DNA from 2 places in the Micromonospora sp. NPDC126480 genome. Region 1 is predicted to be linked to the other one. Evidence: predicted binding sites of a transcription regulator. Region 1 holds the regulator's gene; the other holds the start of a gene.
What was found. Region 1 encodes HspR, which represses chaperone genes until heat shock. Its sites were predicted from a motif close to TTGAGTNNNNNNNACTCAA; they were not measured.
Positions count from the first base shown of each region.

Region 1 (7,985 bases):
CGCCTCCTCGTCGGTCGGGTCGCGCAGCAGCCGGTAGAGCGCGTTGCGGAACCGGTAGGCCTGGCGGAGGACCGTACCGGCGGTCCGCGCGTCGACTGTCGCGTCGGCCCGGAGCCGCTGTCCGGAGGCCGCCGGCAGCAGGCCGGCGTGCCCGGCCCAGATCACGAAGCGGTCGTACGTCGGGATCCACTCGCGCTTCGGATCCGGCGGACCGGACGGCGCCCGGACGACGGCGTCCCAGCCGGACCAGGTGTTGCAGAAGTCGAGCGCGGGATGCCCGCCGTAGAGCTTCGGCAGGGGAACGCCGTCGACCTCGACCCAGTGCACCGGTCGATTGTGCCGCTTGACAAGCCGGGCCAGGAAGGGTTGCCTCTCACTAACCGGTAACTATTCACTTAGCGGTTAGGAGAACACATGGGGCGCCTGTTCGCCGCCACCCTCGGAGTGCTCACCGTCACGGTCGCCGCCACCGTGGCCGCCGCCGGCCCGGCGCTGGCCGGACCGGCGGCGGCCGGCCTGGACTGGCAGCCGTACCGGTCGCAGCCGTACACGGTCGCCGCCGGCGAGCGGTGCGCCTTCGCCGTGCACGCCGAGCCGGTCGTCGACGAGGAACGCATCGCGACGCTGACCAGCTACCCGGACGGCAGCCCGCACCAGCAGGTCATCACCGGCGACCTGCGGGTCCGCTACACGAACCTCGACAGCGGCGCGACCGTCGAGCACGACCTGAGCGGGACCGCCTTCATCGACTACGGCACCGACGGCTCGATGACCCACCGGTACCTGGGCGCGGTGGCCGTCGGCTTCCGGGCCACCGACGCGTACCCGAAGGGGATCTGGCGGCTCGACGGCTACCACGAGGTGACCTTCGCGGCGAACGGCGGCGTACGCCAGATCCGCGTCGACGCCGGCACCGAGCACGACGTCTGCACCGACCTGCACTGACGCGCCGTTGATCCGGCGAGTTCCGGCCGTCGGCGGCGCCGGAACTCGCCGGTCCCGGAAGGTGCGCCTCGGGGACCGGCCGGATCATCAGCGCGCGACGTGCGAGTACGCTGCGCGGGTGCGAGTACGTGTCGAACAGACTTCGCTGCCGGGGATCGGCGTACGTCACGACCTGATGACGGAGTCAGGACGGCGCCTCGGCGTCGTCTCCCACCGAAACGGCCGGCGTGACCTCGTCCTCTACGACCCCGACGACCCCGACGCCTGCCAGGCCGACATCCCGCTGACCGACGACGAGGCGGAGGCGCTGGCCGACATCCTCGGCGCGTCGCTCATGCTCGGTCAGCTCTCCGGCCTCCGGGAGCAGGCCGCCGGCCTGCTCACCGAACAGATCGCCATCCCCGCCGGCTCGTCGTACGTCAACCGGAAGCTCGGGGACACCAAGGCGCGCACCCGCACGGGCGCCTCGATCGTGGCGGTCCTCCGCCGCGGCGAGGTGATCGTCTCTCCGGATCCCTCGTTCCGCTTCGCGGCCGGCGACGTGGTGGTCGTGGTCGGTACCCGGCAGGGTCTCGACAGCGTGACCGCCATCCTCGCCGACGGTGACCCGGACGGCTGAGGCGGATGCACGAAACCACGACGCTGCTCATCGAGGTCGGGGCGCTGCTGTTCCTGCTCGGCCTGCTCGGCCGGATCAGCCGCCGGATCGGCCTCTCGCCCATCCCGCTCTACCTGCTCGCCGGCCTGGTCTTCGGGCACGGCGGCGTGTTCGAGTTCAAAGCCAGCGAGGAGTTCTTCGCGATCGGCGCCGAGATCGGCGTGATCCTGCTGCTGGTCATGCTCGGTCTGGAGTACTCCGCCGGCGAGTTGGTCGGCAACCTGCGGGCCGCGGCGCCGGCCGGGCTGGTCGACGGCGTGCTCAACGCGCTGCCGGGCGCCGCGTTCGCGCTGCTGCTCGGGTGGGACTGGGTGGCCGCCGTCGTGCTGGCCGGCATCACCTGGGTGTCGTCGTCCGGTGTCATCGCGAAGGTGCTGGGCGACCTGGGCCGGCTCGGTAACCGGGAGACCCCGGTGATCCTGTCGGTGCTGGTCATCGAGGACCTGGCGATGGCCTTCTACCTACCGCTGCTCACCGCCGTCCTGGCCGGGACCGGTCTGATCGCCGGCGGGGTGGCGCTCGGCGTCGCGGTCGCCACGGTGCTGATCGTGCTTGTGGTGGCGATCCGGTACGGCCGGGCCATCTCGAACGTCATGTCGGCCGGGGATCCCGAGGCGCTGCTGCTGGGCGTGCTGGGCCTGACCCTGCTGGTCGCCGGTGTGGCCGCGAAGCTCCAGGTGTCGGCCGCGGTCGGCGCGTTCCTGGTGGGCATCGCGCTGTCCGGGCCGGTGGCGCACCACGCGACCGAACTGCTCACCCCGCTGCGGGATCTGTTCGCCGCCGTGTTCTTCCTCTTCTTCGGTCTGGTCACCGACCCGCGCGACATCCCGCCGGTGCTGCTGCCGGCGCTCGCCCTGGCGGTGATCACGATGGGGACGAAGACGCTCACCGGTTACCTCGCGGCGCGGCGGGCCGGAATCGCCGAACCCGGCCGCTGGCGCGCCGGCCTCGCCCTGGTGCCCCGGGGGGAGTTCTCGATCGTCATTGCTGGACTCGCGGTGGCGGCCGGGAGCGTCGAGCCGCAACTTGCCGCGCTCGCCACCGCGTACGTCCTGATCACGGTCGTGACCGGGCCGATGTTGGCCCGGGTGCCCGACCTGGACTGGTTCAAGAGCTGGCTGCGGCGCCGGGCGGCGGAGCAGCGCGCGCGGCCGGCGCCCGTCCCGGACTGACCGGTCCGTCCCGTCCCGGCCGGGTCCAACCGTACGGTGCGACCCGGCCGGTCCAACGGTTGTCGAATTGCTCCCGCGAGGGACTACCGCTGATGGCGCGCTCGCGTTACCGTTTCGGCCCAGCAGCCATGGGTTCGCGGTGGTGCGTAAGCCCCGCGACGAGGAGCGGGAAGGTTGGCCGGTGAGCGTGCAGGAATCGACGTTCCACGGCTTCGCCAACCCTGTCGACCCGTCGCCGACGGAGTTGCGGGCGTGGGCGTACCACCCCGACTCGGTCCCACTGGCGTCGATGCCGCCGGACTGGGACCTGCTGGTCTCCGGTGACCGGCTGGTGATGACCCTCTTCGACCTGGCCATGGATCCGGCCTGCCCGGCCCGCCGGTTCGCGCTGCACTGCCTCTACATCTACGCCGCCGACGGGATCCGGACGAATTTCCGCGCCCATCCCAAGCGGCGCTTCCGGAAGCTGGTGGAGCAGGCGGAGCGCGACGGCGACGAGCTCATGCGGACGTGGGCGCACAACAGCCGCGTCCTGCTGGCCCGGCCGAACCTCTTCGCGTACCGCGACTGGTGCGAAGGCGGCCTGGTCCGCGAGAACCGCCGCCTCGGCTGACCTCGGTCCAGCCCCGCCCTTCCCCGTCGTGCCTGTGCGGACGGGCCGGGACCCCCCGTGGGTCCCGGCCCGTCCGCCGGCGGTCAGCGCGCCCTTCGGTCGCGGCTCTCGCGTCGGCCCTGGTCGACGCCGTGGTCGACCGAGTCGGCGAACCGCCCTTCGTTGATCGTGTCGCCGAGCCTGCCCTCGGTGAGCTTGGCGAACCGCTTCCGGACGTTCTCGGCCACCTGCTCGAGACGCTCTTCCGTCTGCTGGGCAACCTTCTTCGCCGATTCCGCCATGGCTCCCCCTGCCATCGGAGTCCGGATTGAGTCGGTTGAACCTGATTTCGAGGCTAGTCGACCTGCCTCACCCGACGGAGGAAAACAGCGAACGGCGGTGCCCCGGGCCGGGACACCGCCGTTCGCGAGGGCTCAACGCTCCGGGTTCCGGCGGGGACGCCAGACCACAAGCGCGGTGGAGGTGCGGTTGGTGGGCACGAGGTCACCGCCCGGGAAACGGGCGAGCGCCTCCAGTTCGGCGATCCGGCGGTACGCGGCGTCCAGCTCCGCCTCCAGCCGGGCCACCCGCTGCTGCGCCTGCTCCAGCAGACGCTCCAGACCGATGATCCGCTTCACGCCGGCGAGGTTGATGCCGTCGTCCTGGCTGAGCCGCTGCACCTCACGCAGCAGCACCACGTCGCGGACGCTGTACCGGCGACCGCCCCCGGCCGCCCGGCCGGCCTGGACCAGACCGAGCCGGTCGTACTGGCGCAGCGTCTGCGGGTGCATGCCCGCCATCCGCGCCGCCACCGAGATCATCAGCACCTTGGCCTCGTAGGCAGGGTCATCCGCTCCGACGAACCCGTCCGACATCCCCGCTCACCTCCACGTGCACTCAACCTCAACCAACTCGACGTACCCGCGCCTCGAGATGTTCCCGGGCGGCCGGCGGGGTCTGCGCGGCGAACGTCTCCAACGCCGCCCGCGCCTCGTCCGACAGCTTCGCCGGAATCACCACGTCGAGCGTGACAAGCAGGTCACCGGCCCGCCCGTCGTTGCGGACCACCCCCTTGCCCCGCGCCCGCAGCACCCGCCCGCTCGGCGTGCCCGGCGGCACCCGCAGGGTCACCGCGCCGTCCAGCGTGGGTACCCGCAGATCCGTGCCGAGGACGGCCTCCGCGAAGGTGATCGGCACGGTCAGGGTCAGGTCGTCACCGGATCGCCCGAACAGGTTGTCCGGGCGTACCTTGACCTGGACGAAGAGGTCGCCGGCCGGGCCACCCCGCTCACCGGGCTCGCCCCGCCCGGCCAGCCGGATCCGTTGGCCGTCGGCCACCCCGGCGGGGAACCGGACGTTGAGGGTCCGGGTCTTGGTGACCCCGCCGGTGCCCTGGCACTCCGGGCACTTCTCGTCCACCACCGTGCCGACGCCCTGACAGTTGCGGCACGGCTCGGAGAAGCTGAACGACCCCTGGTTGCGGGTGGTGACCCCGGCGCCGTGGCAGACCGGACAGGCACGCGGCTGGGTGCCGGGCTTCGCCCCGTTGCCGTGGCAGGTGTCGCACACGCCGGGGGCGCGCAGCGTCAGCGGGAGCGTCACCCCACGGACCGCGTCATCGAAGTCCAGGGCGACCTCGGTCTCGACGTCCCGCCCCCGGGCCGGGCCACGGGGCGCGGCGCCACCGCCACCACCCGAGAAGATCGAACTGAACAGGTCCTGGAAGCCGGCCCCACCGAACCGCCGGTCCCCGCCCGTCGCGCCGCCGAACAGGTCGGACACGTCGAACGGCACGCCACCGGGCCGACCTCCCGCGCGGGCGTTGCGCCGGAACGCACCCGAACCGAACAGGGAGCGCATCTCGTCGTACTCCCGGCGCCTGGCCTCGTCGCCGAGCACCGCGTACGCCTCGGAGACCGCCTTGAACCGCTCCTCGGCCTTCGGGTCGCCGGGGTTGTGGTCCGGGTGCGACTCGCGCGCCAGCTTCCGGTACGCCTTCTTGATCTCGTCAGCGGAGGCGGCCTTCGGCACGCCCAGGACGGCGTAGTAGTCCTTCTCGATCCAGTCCTTGGAACTCACCGGTCCACCCCCTTCCCGCCGAACGGTCGTCCCGCCCACCCGGTGCGGGCGGGCGGGACGATCCGGTCGTCGTGTCGCACCACTTACTCAGGGTCGGCGACCCCGACCAGCGCCGGCCGGAGCAGCCGCTCGCCGATCAGGTAACCCCGCCGCATGATCTGCACACAGGTCGGCTCGCTGACCTCGGCCGAGGTCTGGTGCGCCACCGCTTCGTGCCGCGTCGGGTCGAACGGGTCACCCTCCTCGCCGAACGGGGTCAGGCCGAACTTGCCAAGCGCGGTGGTCAGCTGCTCCGCCACCGACCCGAACGGCCCGACCAGGTCACCGTGCTCACGGGCCCGGTCCAGGTCGTCGAGGATCGGCAGCAGCGCGGCCAGCACGGAGCCGGTGGCCTGCTCGGTGACGAGGCCCCGGTCCCGGTCGACCCGCTTGCGGTAGTTGGCGTACTCGGCGGTCACCCGCTGCAGATCCCGGGTCCGCTCGTCGAGCTCGGCGCGCAACGCCTCCAGCTCGGCGCCGAGCGAGGTGGCCGCGGCGGCGTCGACCGGCTCGGCCGGGGCGTCCACCACCGGCGGACCGCCCGGCGTACCCTCGTCCGCCTCGGCGGTCTCCGCCTGGATCTCGTCGACCACGACCTCGGCCTCCTCGACCAGCCCCTCGGCCGGGACGTCCGACCCGGCGTCGGCGGCGGCCGGGTCGGACGCCGGAGCCTCCCTGATCTTGCGGTTGTTACGGATGACGACCCGCGGCTCCGCACCAGCCTTGCCGGCGGACGCGGAGCCACCCCGCGCCGACCCGGTGCTGCCCGGGTCGGCGGCTCGTGGCTTGTCCGTCATGCGGCTACCTCATCCCTGTGCGTGGAGTGCGTGTCCGAGGGCGATTGTCACTTCTTGTCCTCGTCCACGATCTCCGCGTCGACCACGTCGTCGGGGCCGCCGGCCTGGGCACCGCCGGGCTGCGCGCCGCCGGCCTGGGTGCCGCCGGCCTGGGTGCCGCCGGCCTGGGTGCCGCCGGCAGCGCCGGCGTCCGCCTGACCGGGCTGCTCGCCCTGCTGGCTGTAGAGCAGGGAGCCGGCCTGCTGGGAGACCTGGGCCAGCCGCTCGTGCGCCGACTTGATCTTCTCGATGTCCTGGCCGCCGAGCGCACTGCGCAGCTCGCCGAGCGCCTCGTTGATCTGGTCCCGGGCCTCGGTGGGCAGCTTGTCGCCGCTCTCGGCCAGGAACTTCTCGGTCTGCCACTGGAGCGCCTCGGCCAGGTTGCGGGTCTCCGCCTCGTCGCGGCGCCGCTTGTCCTCCTCGGCGTGCTCCTCGGCGTCCCGGCGCATGCGTTCGATGTCATCCTTCGGCAGCGAGGAGCCGCCGGTGATGGTCATCTTCTGCTCCTTGCCGGTGCCGAGGTCCTTCGCGTGGACGTTCACGATGCCGTTGGCGTCGATGTCGAACGTGACCTCGATCTGCGGCACGCCACGCGGCGCCGGCGGCAGGCCGGTCAGCTCGAAGGTTCCGAGCTTCTTGTTGTACGCGGCGATCTCGCGCTCACCCTGGAAGACCTGGATCAGCACCGACGGCTGGTTGTCGTCGGCCGTGGTGAAGACCTCGGAGCGCTTGGTCGGGATGGTGGTGTTGCGCTCGATCAGCTTGGTGAAGATGCCGCCCTTGGTCTCGATGCCCAGGCTCAGCGGGGTCACGTCGAGCAGCAGGACGTCCTTGACCTCGCCCTTGAGCACACCGGCCTGCAGGGCGGCGCCGACGGCGACGACCTCGTCCGGGTTGACGCCCTTGTTGGGCTCCTTGCCGGTGAGCTGCTTGACCAGGTCGGTCACGGCCGGCATACGGGTCGAGCCGCCGACCAGGATGACGTGGTCGACGTCGGCGACCTTGATCCCGGCGTCCTTCACGGCCTGCTCGAACGGGCCCTTGCAGCGGTCCAGCAGGTCCTGGGTCATCCGCTGGAACTCGGCGCGGGTGAGGGTCACGTCGAGGTGCAGCGGGCCGGCGGCGCCGGCGGTGATGTACGGCAGGTTGATGTTGGTGGTGGTCGCGGCGGACAGCTCGATCTTCGCCTTCTCGGCCGCCTCCTTGAGCCGCTGCATCGCCATCTTGTCCTGGGACAGGTCGATGCCGTGCTCGCCGCGGAAGGTCTTCACCAGGTGGTCGATGATGCGCTGGTCCCAGTCGTCACCGCCGAGCTGGTTGTCACCGCTTGTCGACTTGACCTCGACGACGCCCTCGGCCAGCTCCAGCAGCGACACGTCGAAGGTGCCGCCACCGAGGTCGAACACCAGGACGGTCTGCTCCTTGGAGCCCTTGTCCAGCCCGTACGCCAGGGCGGCCGCGGTCGGCTCGTTGACGATCCGCAGCACGTTGAAGCCGGCGATCTCACCGGCCTCCTTGGTGGCCTGGCGCTGGCCGTCGTTGAAGTAGGCCGGGACGGTGATCACCGCGTCGGTGATCTGCTCGCCCAGGTACGCCTCGGCGTCCCGCTTGAGCTTCATCAGCGTGCGGGCCGAGATCTCCTGCGGCGTGTACTTCTTGCCGTC
Region 1 covers NZ_JBEORU010000033.1:28,475-36,459, forward strand. Annotated here, with positions in the region: gene ABTW87_RS25350 (CGNR zinc finger domain-containing protein) at 1-327, opposite strand, end outside; gene ABTW87_RS25355 (hypothetical protein) at 415-945, shown strand; gene ABTW87_RS25360 (cation:proton antiporter regulatory subunit) at 1,064-1,564, shown strand; gene ABTW87_RS25365 (cation:proton antiporter) at 1,570-2,775, shown strand; gene ABTW87_RS25370 (hypothetical protein) at 2,957-3,388, shown strand; gene ABTW87_RS25375 (hypothetical protein) at 3,472-3,669, opposite strand; gene ABTW87_RS25380 (heat shock protein transcriptional repressor HspR) at 3,802-4,242, opposite strand; gene dnaJ (molecular chaperone DnaJ) at 4,271-5,446, opposite strand; gene grpE (nucleotide exchange factor GrpE) at 5,530-6,282, opposite strand; gene dnaK (molecular chaperone DnaK) at 6,330-7,985, opposite strand, start outside.

Region 2 (7,985 bases), on a different contig from region 1:
GCAGATCCCCGAGCGGGCCCGCGCCGAGGTGGACCGGAACCTCGCCCAGCTGCAGAACCAGATCAACGAGGCCGACCGGCGGCTCGCCGCCGAGGGCAACCGCGGCGACGCCTTCGTCCGCAACGCCATCCTGAGGCCGCTGGCGGACAAGCGACGGGCGACGTTGCAGCGGATCACCATCGCCGTCGACCGGTTCGGTCCGCGGCCGCGCGGGTTGGCCGAACTCGCCGAGTGCCAGGTCGCCCCGACCGGTAACCCCAACGACGGCAACAACGGGGGGAACAACGGCGGTGACAATGGCGGTGACAACGACGGCGGAAACAACGGCGGTAACGCCCCGGGTGCCGGCTTGGGCGTGCTCGCGAACAATTGCGACGAGAGCCGCCTGCAGCCGCACGACGGTTTCCAGAACGGCAACCGCTGCGTCAGCACGTCCTTCGGTGAGGTGGGCGCCGCCGAGAACAACCCGTCCCTGCTGATCACCGACTTCCCGCAGGAGGTCGGCGCCAACCAGCCGTTCACCCTGCGGGTGAGCACCCGGAACCTGATCCGGGACCGCTTCCTCGCCGCCGGCCAGGGCGGGTACTACGTCGAGAGCTCGCTGCTCAACGAGGACGGGCTGACCCGTGGTCACTTCCACACGGCCTGCCGGATGCTGCAGAGCACCGACGAGGCGCCGGCGAACCCGGAGGCCGTGCCGGCGTTCTTCGTCGCCACCGAGGACAGCCAGGGTGGCCGCGACGCGGACGAGGTCGTCATCCAGGTCCCGGGCCTCCCGGAGGCGGGCCTCGCGCAGTGCGCGGTCTGGGCCGGTGACGGCTCGCACCGCATCCCGATGATGGAGCGGGCCAACCAGACCCCCGCGTTCGACGCGGTGCGGATCGAGGTCAACTGAGTGACGGGTGCGGGGCCGTCCGGGGTGTACGACCCGGGGCGGCCCCGCACCGTGCCGGCCTCAGGCCGCCACCGCGACCGCCGGAGGGGTCGGCGCGGCCGTGGCGGCCCGGAGCGCGGCGATCCGCCGGTTGCGGGAGCGGGCGGCGAAGAGGTTGGCGGCGGCCACCACCAGCGCCAGCCCGGACAGGCCCAGCCACAGCGCGTCGACCGATACGCGGTGCGCGACCTGACCGCCCAGGATGGGACCGGCGAACGTGGCGAAGGCGTGGCCGAGTGAGTAGACCCCCTGGTACCGACCGCGCTGCGCGGCGGGCGACAGGTCGGCGGTCAGCGCGGAGTTCGCCGGGGTCATGGCCATCTCACCGAGGGTCCAGACCAGCACGGTGAACGCGTAGAACCACACGCTGTCGGCGAGCGCGGTGAGGGCGAAGCCGGTGCCGATCACCAGGACGGCGACCGCGACGGTGCGGGACCGGTCGAAGCGGCCGACGAGCCGGGGCACGAAGAGCTGGCCGAGGACGATCATGAGGCCGTTGACCGCGATGATCGGCCCGTACGCCGTGGCCGGCAGCCCGTCGGCCTGCAGCGCGACCGGCAGCAGCACGCTCGCCTCGATGCAGAGCCAGGCGAGACCGGTCAGCGCCGTGAAGGTGAGGAAGACCCGGTCCCGCAGGACCGTACCCAGGCCGCCGGAATCGCCCCGCGCGGCCGGACCGGCGGCCGTGACCGCCGGTCGGGACTCGGGCACCGTGAGACCGATCAGGGCGGCGGTGCCGAGCAGCACGGTGGCGTTGATCACGAACAGCAGCACCGGGTCGACGCGGACCAGCAGTCCGGCGATGGTGGCGGCGACCGAGAAGCCGATGTTGATCGCCCAGTAGTTCAAGGTCAGCGCGCGCAGCCGGTCCCGCTCGCCGACCACGTCGATGATCGTCGCGGTGAAGGCGGGCCGGGCCACCCCCAGGCAGAGTCCGAGCAGCAGCGTCAGGGCCGCGATCGCCGCCGGATGCCCGCTCAGGCCGAGCGACAGCGCGATCGCGGCGGCCGCCACGTTGCCGCTCAGCATCGCCGGTCGCCGCCCCCAGCGGTCCGCCACGACGCCGCCCAGGACGCCGCCGGCCGCGCTGCCGGCGCCGTGCAACCCGATCACCATTCCGGCGTACGCGGGGCTGAAGTCCCGGACCGACACCAGGTACACACCCAGGTAGATGGCGACGAAGCTGCCCAGCCGGTTGATCAGCGTGGCGGTCCACAGGTGCCAGAAGGTGCGCGGCAGCCCACCCGCCGTCCGCGTCCACCACTTCCTCATCGGCCGCCCCCGTCCACCCGGAACCGTAATGACCACCAAGCTTGGCGCTCATTACAACCCAGGGGTACGACACGGCTGCGGTCGCCCTTCGGGGCGCGTGGCGCGGATCACGATCACGGCCGGGAATGGCAGGCCCCGCAAATGCCGGCGGGGCCACGCCGAATTCCGGCACGGCCCCGCGCAGGGCGTCGTTCAGCGGTTCTTGTACGCCTCGACGACCTCGACCGGGATCCGGCCGCGCTCGGAAATCTTGTAGCCGTTCTTCACGGCCCATTCCCGGATGGCGCGGTTCTGCTCCCGGTCCATTCCCGCGCCGGAACCGGCTCCCCGCCGCGGCGGCCGTGCCGTCTCCACGCCACCGCGGCCGATCCGCCGGCCGGCCGTGATGTACGGGTCCAGTGCCTTGCGCAGCACACCCGCGTTCTCGTCGGAGACGTCGATCGTGTACGCCACGCCGTCCAAGCCGAACTCGACGGTCCGATCGGCCTTTCCGCCGTCGAGGTCGTCGGTCAGAACCGTGATTACTTTTCTTGCCATCGCCGATTACTCCCTGTGTGGGGGCGGGGTGTGTTCAAAGTTTGACGTATCGCATGGCATAACCGCAACAAAACGCGTCGTACTCATTTAGGTTCGGCTCGGTAATCCTTCGCCGAAATCGGCGCACGGTCGGCCGGAAAGTGCCGCCGGTCAGTCCGCGAGCAGGCCGGCGTGCCCGGCGAGCGCGGCGGCCTCGGCCCGGCTCGAGACCCGGAGCCTGCGCAGCAGTGTGGCCGTCATCCGCTTGGCGGTGCGTTCGGAGACGTGCATCCCGAGGGCGATCTCGACGGTGCTGCGCCCGGCGGCCTGCTCGCCGCGCTGGCGCTGACCGCGCTGGCGATCCCGCTGGCCGTGAGGGTCGGCGGCGGCTCACCGCGGGAGTTGGTCGTACCGCGCCGGAGTGGTCTGGGTCACACCACGGAACAAGGGGAACGATTTGTTACTTGAGTTGAACACGCTCAACTCAACGTGATAGCAGGTGTTCGATGGCGAAACTTCCGGTCCTTCCCCTGACCGACGCCGTGCTGCTGCCCGGCATGGTGATCCCGGTGACCCTCGAGACGATCACCCAGGCCGCCGTCGACGCGGCCCGCGCCACCGGCGACCGGCGGCTGCTCGCCGTGCCCCGCATCGACGGCGAGTACGGACCGGTCGGCGTCGTCGCCACCATCGAGAAGGTCGGCCGGCTGCCCAGCGGCGAACCGGCCGCCGTCGTACGCGGCCTCACCCGCGCACGGATCGGCTCCGGCGTCCCCGGGCCCGGCGCGGCGCTCTGGGTGGAGGCGACCGAACTGACCGAACCCGCCCCCGCCGGCCGCGCCCGGGAACTCGCCCGCGAGTACCGGGCCCTGATGACGTCGGTGCTCCAGCAGCGCGGCGCCTGGCAGGTCATCGACGCGATCGAGCGGATGACCGACCTGTCCGAACTGGCCGACTCGGCCGGCTACGTGTCCTGGCTCAGCCTCACCCAGAAGACCGAACTGCTCGCCGCCCCGGACGTCACCACACGCCTCGAACTGCTGGTCGGCTGGGTGAAGGACCACCTCGCCGAGCAGGAGGTCGCCGAGCAGATCACCACCGACGTGCGCGAAGGGCTGGAGAAGTCCCAGCGCGAGTTCCTCCTGCGCCAGCAACTCGCCGCGATCCGCAAGGAACTCGGCGAGGACGAGCCCGATGGCTCGGCCGACTACCGGGCCCGCGTCGAGGCCGCCGACCTGCCGGAGAAGGTACGCGAGGCGGCGCTGCGCGAGGTCGGCAAGCTGGAACGGGCCAGCGACGCCTCCCCGGAGGCCGGCTGGATCCGTACCTGGCTCGACACCGTGCTCGAGATGCCGTGGAACACGCGTACCCAGGACAACACCGACCTGGCCGCGGCGCGCGCCGTGCTCGACGCCGACCACGCCGGCCTGGCCGACGTCAAGGACCGGATCCTGGAGTACCTCGCGGTGCGCAACCGGCGTGCCGAGCGCAACCTCGGTGTCGTCGGCGGGCGCGGCTCCGGCGCGGTGCTGGCCCTGGCCGGCCCGCCCGGTGTCGGCAAGACCAGCCTCGGTGAATCCGTCGCCCGGGCGCTCGGCCGCACCTTCGTGCGGGTCTCCCTCGGCGGCGTGCGCGACGAGGCGGAGATCCGCGGCCACCGGCGCACCTACGTCGGCGCCCTGCCCGGCCGGATCGTCCGCGCCCTGCGGGAGGCCGGCTCGATGAACCCGGTCGTGCTCCTCGACGAGGTGGACAAGCTGGCCGTCGGCTACTCCGGCGACCCCGCCGCCGCGCTGCTGGAGGTACTCGACCCGGCGCAGAACCACACCTTCCGCGACCACTACCTGGAAGTCGACCTCGACCTGTCCGACGTGCTGTTCCTGGCCACCGCCAACGTCGTGGAGGCCGTCCCCGGCCCGCTGCTGGACCGGATGGAGCTGGTGACGCTGGACGGCTACACCGAGGACGAGAAGGTCGCCATCGCCCGCGACCACCTGCTGCCCCGGCAGCGGGAGCGGGCCGGGCTGACCGTCGACGAGGTGACGATCACCGACGAGGCGCTGTCCCGCATCGCCGGGGAACACACCCGGGAGGCCGGCGTACGGCAGCTGGAACGCGCCCTGGCGAAGATCCTGCGCAAGGTCACCGTCGCACTCGCCACCGACCCCGCGCCGGTCCGCGTCGACACCGGCGACCTCGCCCGCTACCTGGGCCGGCCGAGGTTCACGCCGGAGTCGGCCGAGCGGACGGCGGTGCCCGGGGTGGCGACCGGCCTGGCCGTCACCGGCGCGGGCGGCGACGTGCTCTTCATCGAGGCCACCGACATGGCGGGCGAGCCGGGGCTCACCCTCACCGGCCAGCTCGGTGACGTCATGAAGGAGTCGGCGCACATCGCGCTGTCGTACCTGCGCTCGAACGGGCGCCGGCTCGGGCTGGACCCGAACGCACTCGCCGGACGGCGGATCCACCTGCACGTCCCGGCGGGCGCGGTGCCCAAGGACGGCCCGAGCGCCGGCATCACCATGGTGACCGCCCTGGCGTCGCTGGCCAGCGGCCGGTCGGTCCGGCCCGAGTTCGGGATGACCGGCGAGGTGACCCTCTCCGGACGGGTGCTGCCCATCGGTGGCGTCAAGCAGAAGCTGCTCGCCGCCCACCGGGCCGGCCTCACCGAGGTCATCATCCCGAAGCGCAACGAACCGGACCTGGACGACCTGCCCAGCGAGGTACGCGAGGCGCTGACCATCCACCCGCTCGCCGACGTCGCCGACGTGCTCGCCCTGGCGCTACGCCCGGCCGACGCCGACACGAAGGCGCTGGACGGTCCGGCACTCACCGCCGCCTGAGGTGTAAGGAAGGGCCCCTTGTTAACGCCTGGCGTTGTAGAAGGGGCCCTTCTTAACACGTGCCCTCGGTGATCGGTCCGGGTGCGTTTCCCGCACCTCGCTCCTGCCGGACGGTGTTAACAAGGGGCCCTTCCTCTACCGAAGGCGTTAAGAAGGGGCCCTTCCTTACCGCTCAGCGGCGCTGCCAGCCGCGGTCGCTGCGGTCGTCGTGGCGGCGGTCGCCGTCGGGGCGGCGGTCGCCGTCGGTGTCCCGGTCCCGGCGGACGGTCGCCTTGCGGCCCTTGATCGTGCTGCCGCGCAGCCCGGCGATGACCTCGTCGGCCAGCGCGACCGGCACCTCCACCAGTGAGAAGCGGTCGGCGATCTCGATCGAGCCGATGTCCCGCCCGCTCACCGCGGTCTCGCCGGTGATGGCGCCGACCAGGTCCTGCGGCCGGACGCCGGCGCGCCGGCCCAGCCCGATGAAGACCTGGGTGGTGCCGGCGGCCCGGGGACGTGCCGGACGGCGTTCGACCCGACCGTCGTACCCCGGCCGGCCCTCCCGGGACGGGCGGACCGCGACCTGCGGGATCTCCTCCTCCTCGTCCGTCGTGCCCGGCAGCGTCGCCTCGTGGGCCAGACTGACCGCGGCGAGCGCCACCTCCATCAGGTCGAACTCGTCGCTGAGTGACTCGACGATCGCCCGGAACGGCTCCAGGTCGTCCTCCAGCAGGCTCTCCCGCAGGGCCGCCTGCGTGAGTTCCAGCCGGCGCGTCCGCAGGTCCGCCACCGTCGGGATCTTGTCGATGGTGATCCGCTGGCCGGTGACCCGCTCGATGGTCTTGAGCATCCGGTGCTCGCGTGGCTCGGCGAGGGTGATCGCCACCCCCTCCCGGCCGGCGCGACCCACCCGGCCGATGCGGTGCACGTACGACTCGGGCGCCGATGGCACGTCGTAGTTGACAACGTGGCTGAGCTGCTCGACATCCAGTCCACGGGCGGCCACGTCCGTGGCCACCAGCAGGTCGGCGGTGCCCGCCCGCAGCCGGCCCATCACCCGGTCGCGCTGCTCCTGGCTCATCCCGCCGTGCAGCGCCTCGGCCCGGTAGCCCCGCCCGTTCATCGTCTCGGTGAGCCGGTCGACCTCCTCCCGACTGCGGCAGAAGACGATCGCCGCGGTCGGCGACTCCACGTCCAGCACCCGGCCCAGAGCCGCCGGCTTGTGTGCGCGCGCGACCAGGTACGCGCTCTGCCGTACCCGGGGCGCCGCACCGGCCACCGGCTGCTCGCGTGCGATGAGGATGCGCACCGGATCGGTCAGGTGCGCCCGGGCCATCCCGTCGATCCGGCTCGGCATCGTCGCCGAGAACAGCACGGTCTGCCGCTGCTCCGGAGCGTGCTCCAGGATCGCCTCGATGTCCTCGGCGAAACCCATGTCCAGCATCTCGTCGGCCTCGTCGAGCACGACGGTGGCGAGGTCGCCGAGACGAAGCGTGCCGCGGGCGATGTGATCCAGCGCACGGCCGGGGGTGGCCACCACCACGTCCACGCCGGCGTCCAGTGCGCGCAGCTGCCGACCGATCGGCTGGCCGCCGTAGATCGGCAGCACCCGGGCGCCGAGGTCCTTGCCGTACCGGTGGAACGCCTCGGACACCTGCACCGCCAGCTCCCGGGTGGGCACCAGCACCAGCGCCACCGGGTCCCCGCCGCGGCGGCCGTCGGGCATTCGCTGCAACAGCGGCAGCGCGAACGCGGCCGTCTTGCCGGTACCCGTGGCGGCCTGTCCCAGCAGGTCCCGGCCGGCCAGCAGGGGAGGGATCGCCTCCCGTTGGATCGGCGTGGGCTCCTCGTAGCCGAGCGCGGAGAGCGCGGCCAGCAACTCGTCGCGCAGGTCGAGGTCGGCGAAGGCGGACGCCTCGTCGCCGGCGGGCGGTTCAGTGGGTGGATCGGGCCGTACGGGTGCGGAACTCATGCGTCAAGCCTTTCATCACCGCCTCGGGTCCGCTCCGGCGACCGGCACAACACGCCGCGGCGGGCGGCCGCCACCCCGTACCGACGGTGTCGTCGTGGCGGGCCGCGGCCGACCCGGTCGTCACGGGCTGGTGACGATGAACAGGATCATCGTGGCGCCGAGGGCCGTGTCGAGGACGGCGCACCACTCGGCGTAGCCGCGCGGCACGACCTCGTCCCGCCAGTGGTGGAACGCGTCCCAGACGGCGTGGGCGAGCCAGCCGACGGCCACGATCCACCGGGCGGCGTCTCCGCCGACGACCAGCGCGGCCACGGCCAGCGCGGTCCAGCCGAGCAGGCCCGCCAACTGCACGGTGCGCACCCGGCGGTTGCCCAGCCGGCGCCGCCACGCCCCGACGAGAAGGTAGCTGGCCGCCAGGCCGAGAAGGGTCCACCAGGGAAGGACCGCCGGTGTGATCCAGTTGTCGAAG
Region 2 covers NZ_JBEORU010000024.1:4,249-12,233, forward strand. Annotated here, with positions in the region: gene ABTW87_RS21255 (hypothetical protein) at 1-895, shown strand, start outside; gene ABTW87_RS21260 (MFS transporter) at 956-2,206, opposite strand; gene ABTW87_RS21265 (histone-like nucleoid-structuring protein Lsr2) at 2,399-2,743, opposite strand; partial or broken gene ABTW87_RS21270 (DNA-binding response regulator) at 2,894-3,037, opposite strand; gene lon (endopeptidase La) at 3,229-5,565, shown strand; gene ABTW87_RS21280 (DEAD/DEAH box helicase) at 5,738-7,516, opposite strand; gene ABTW87_RS21285 (hypothetical protein) at 7,637-7,985, opposite strand, start outside.
Region 2: lon (endopeptidase La) is a predicted target of HspR. The motif match lies at 3,187-3,205, and genes of this name have one in related genera.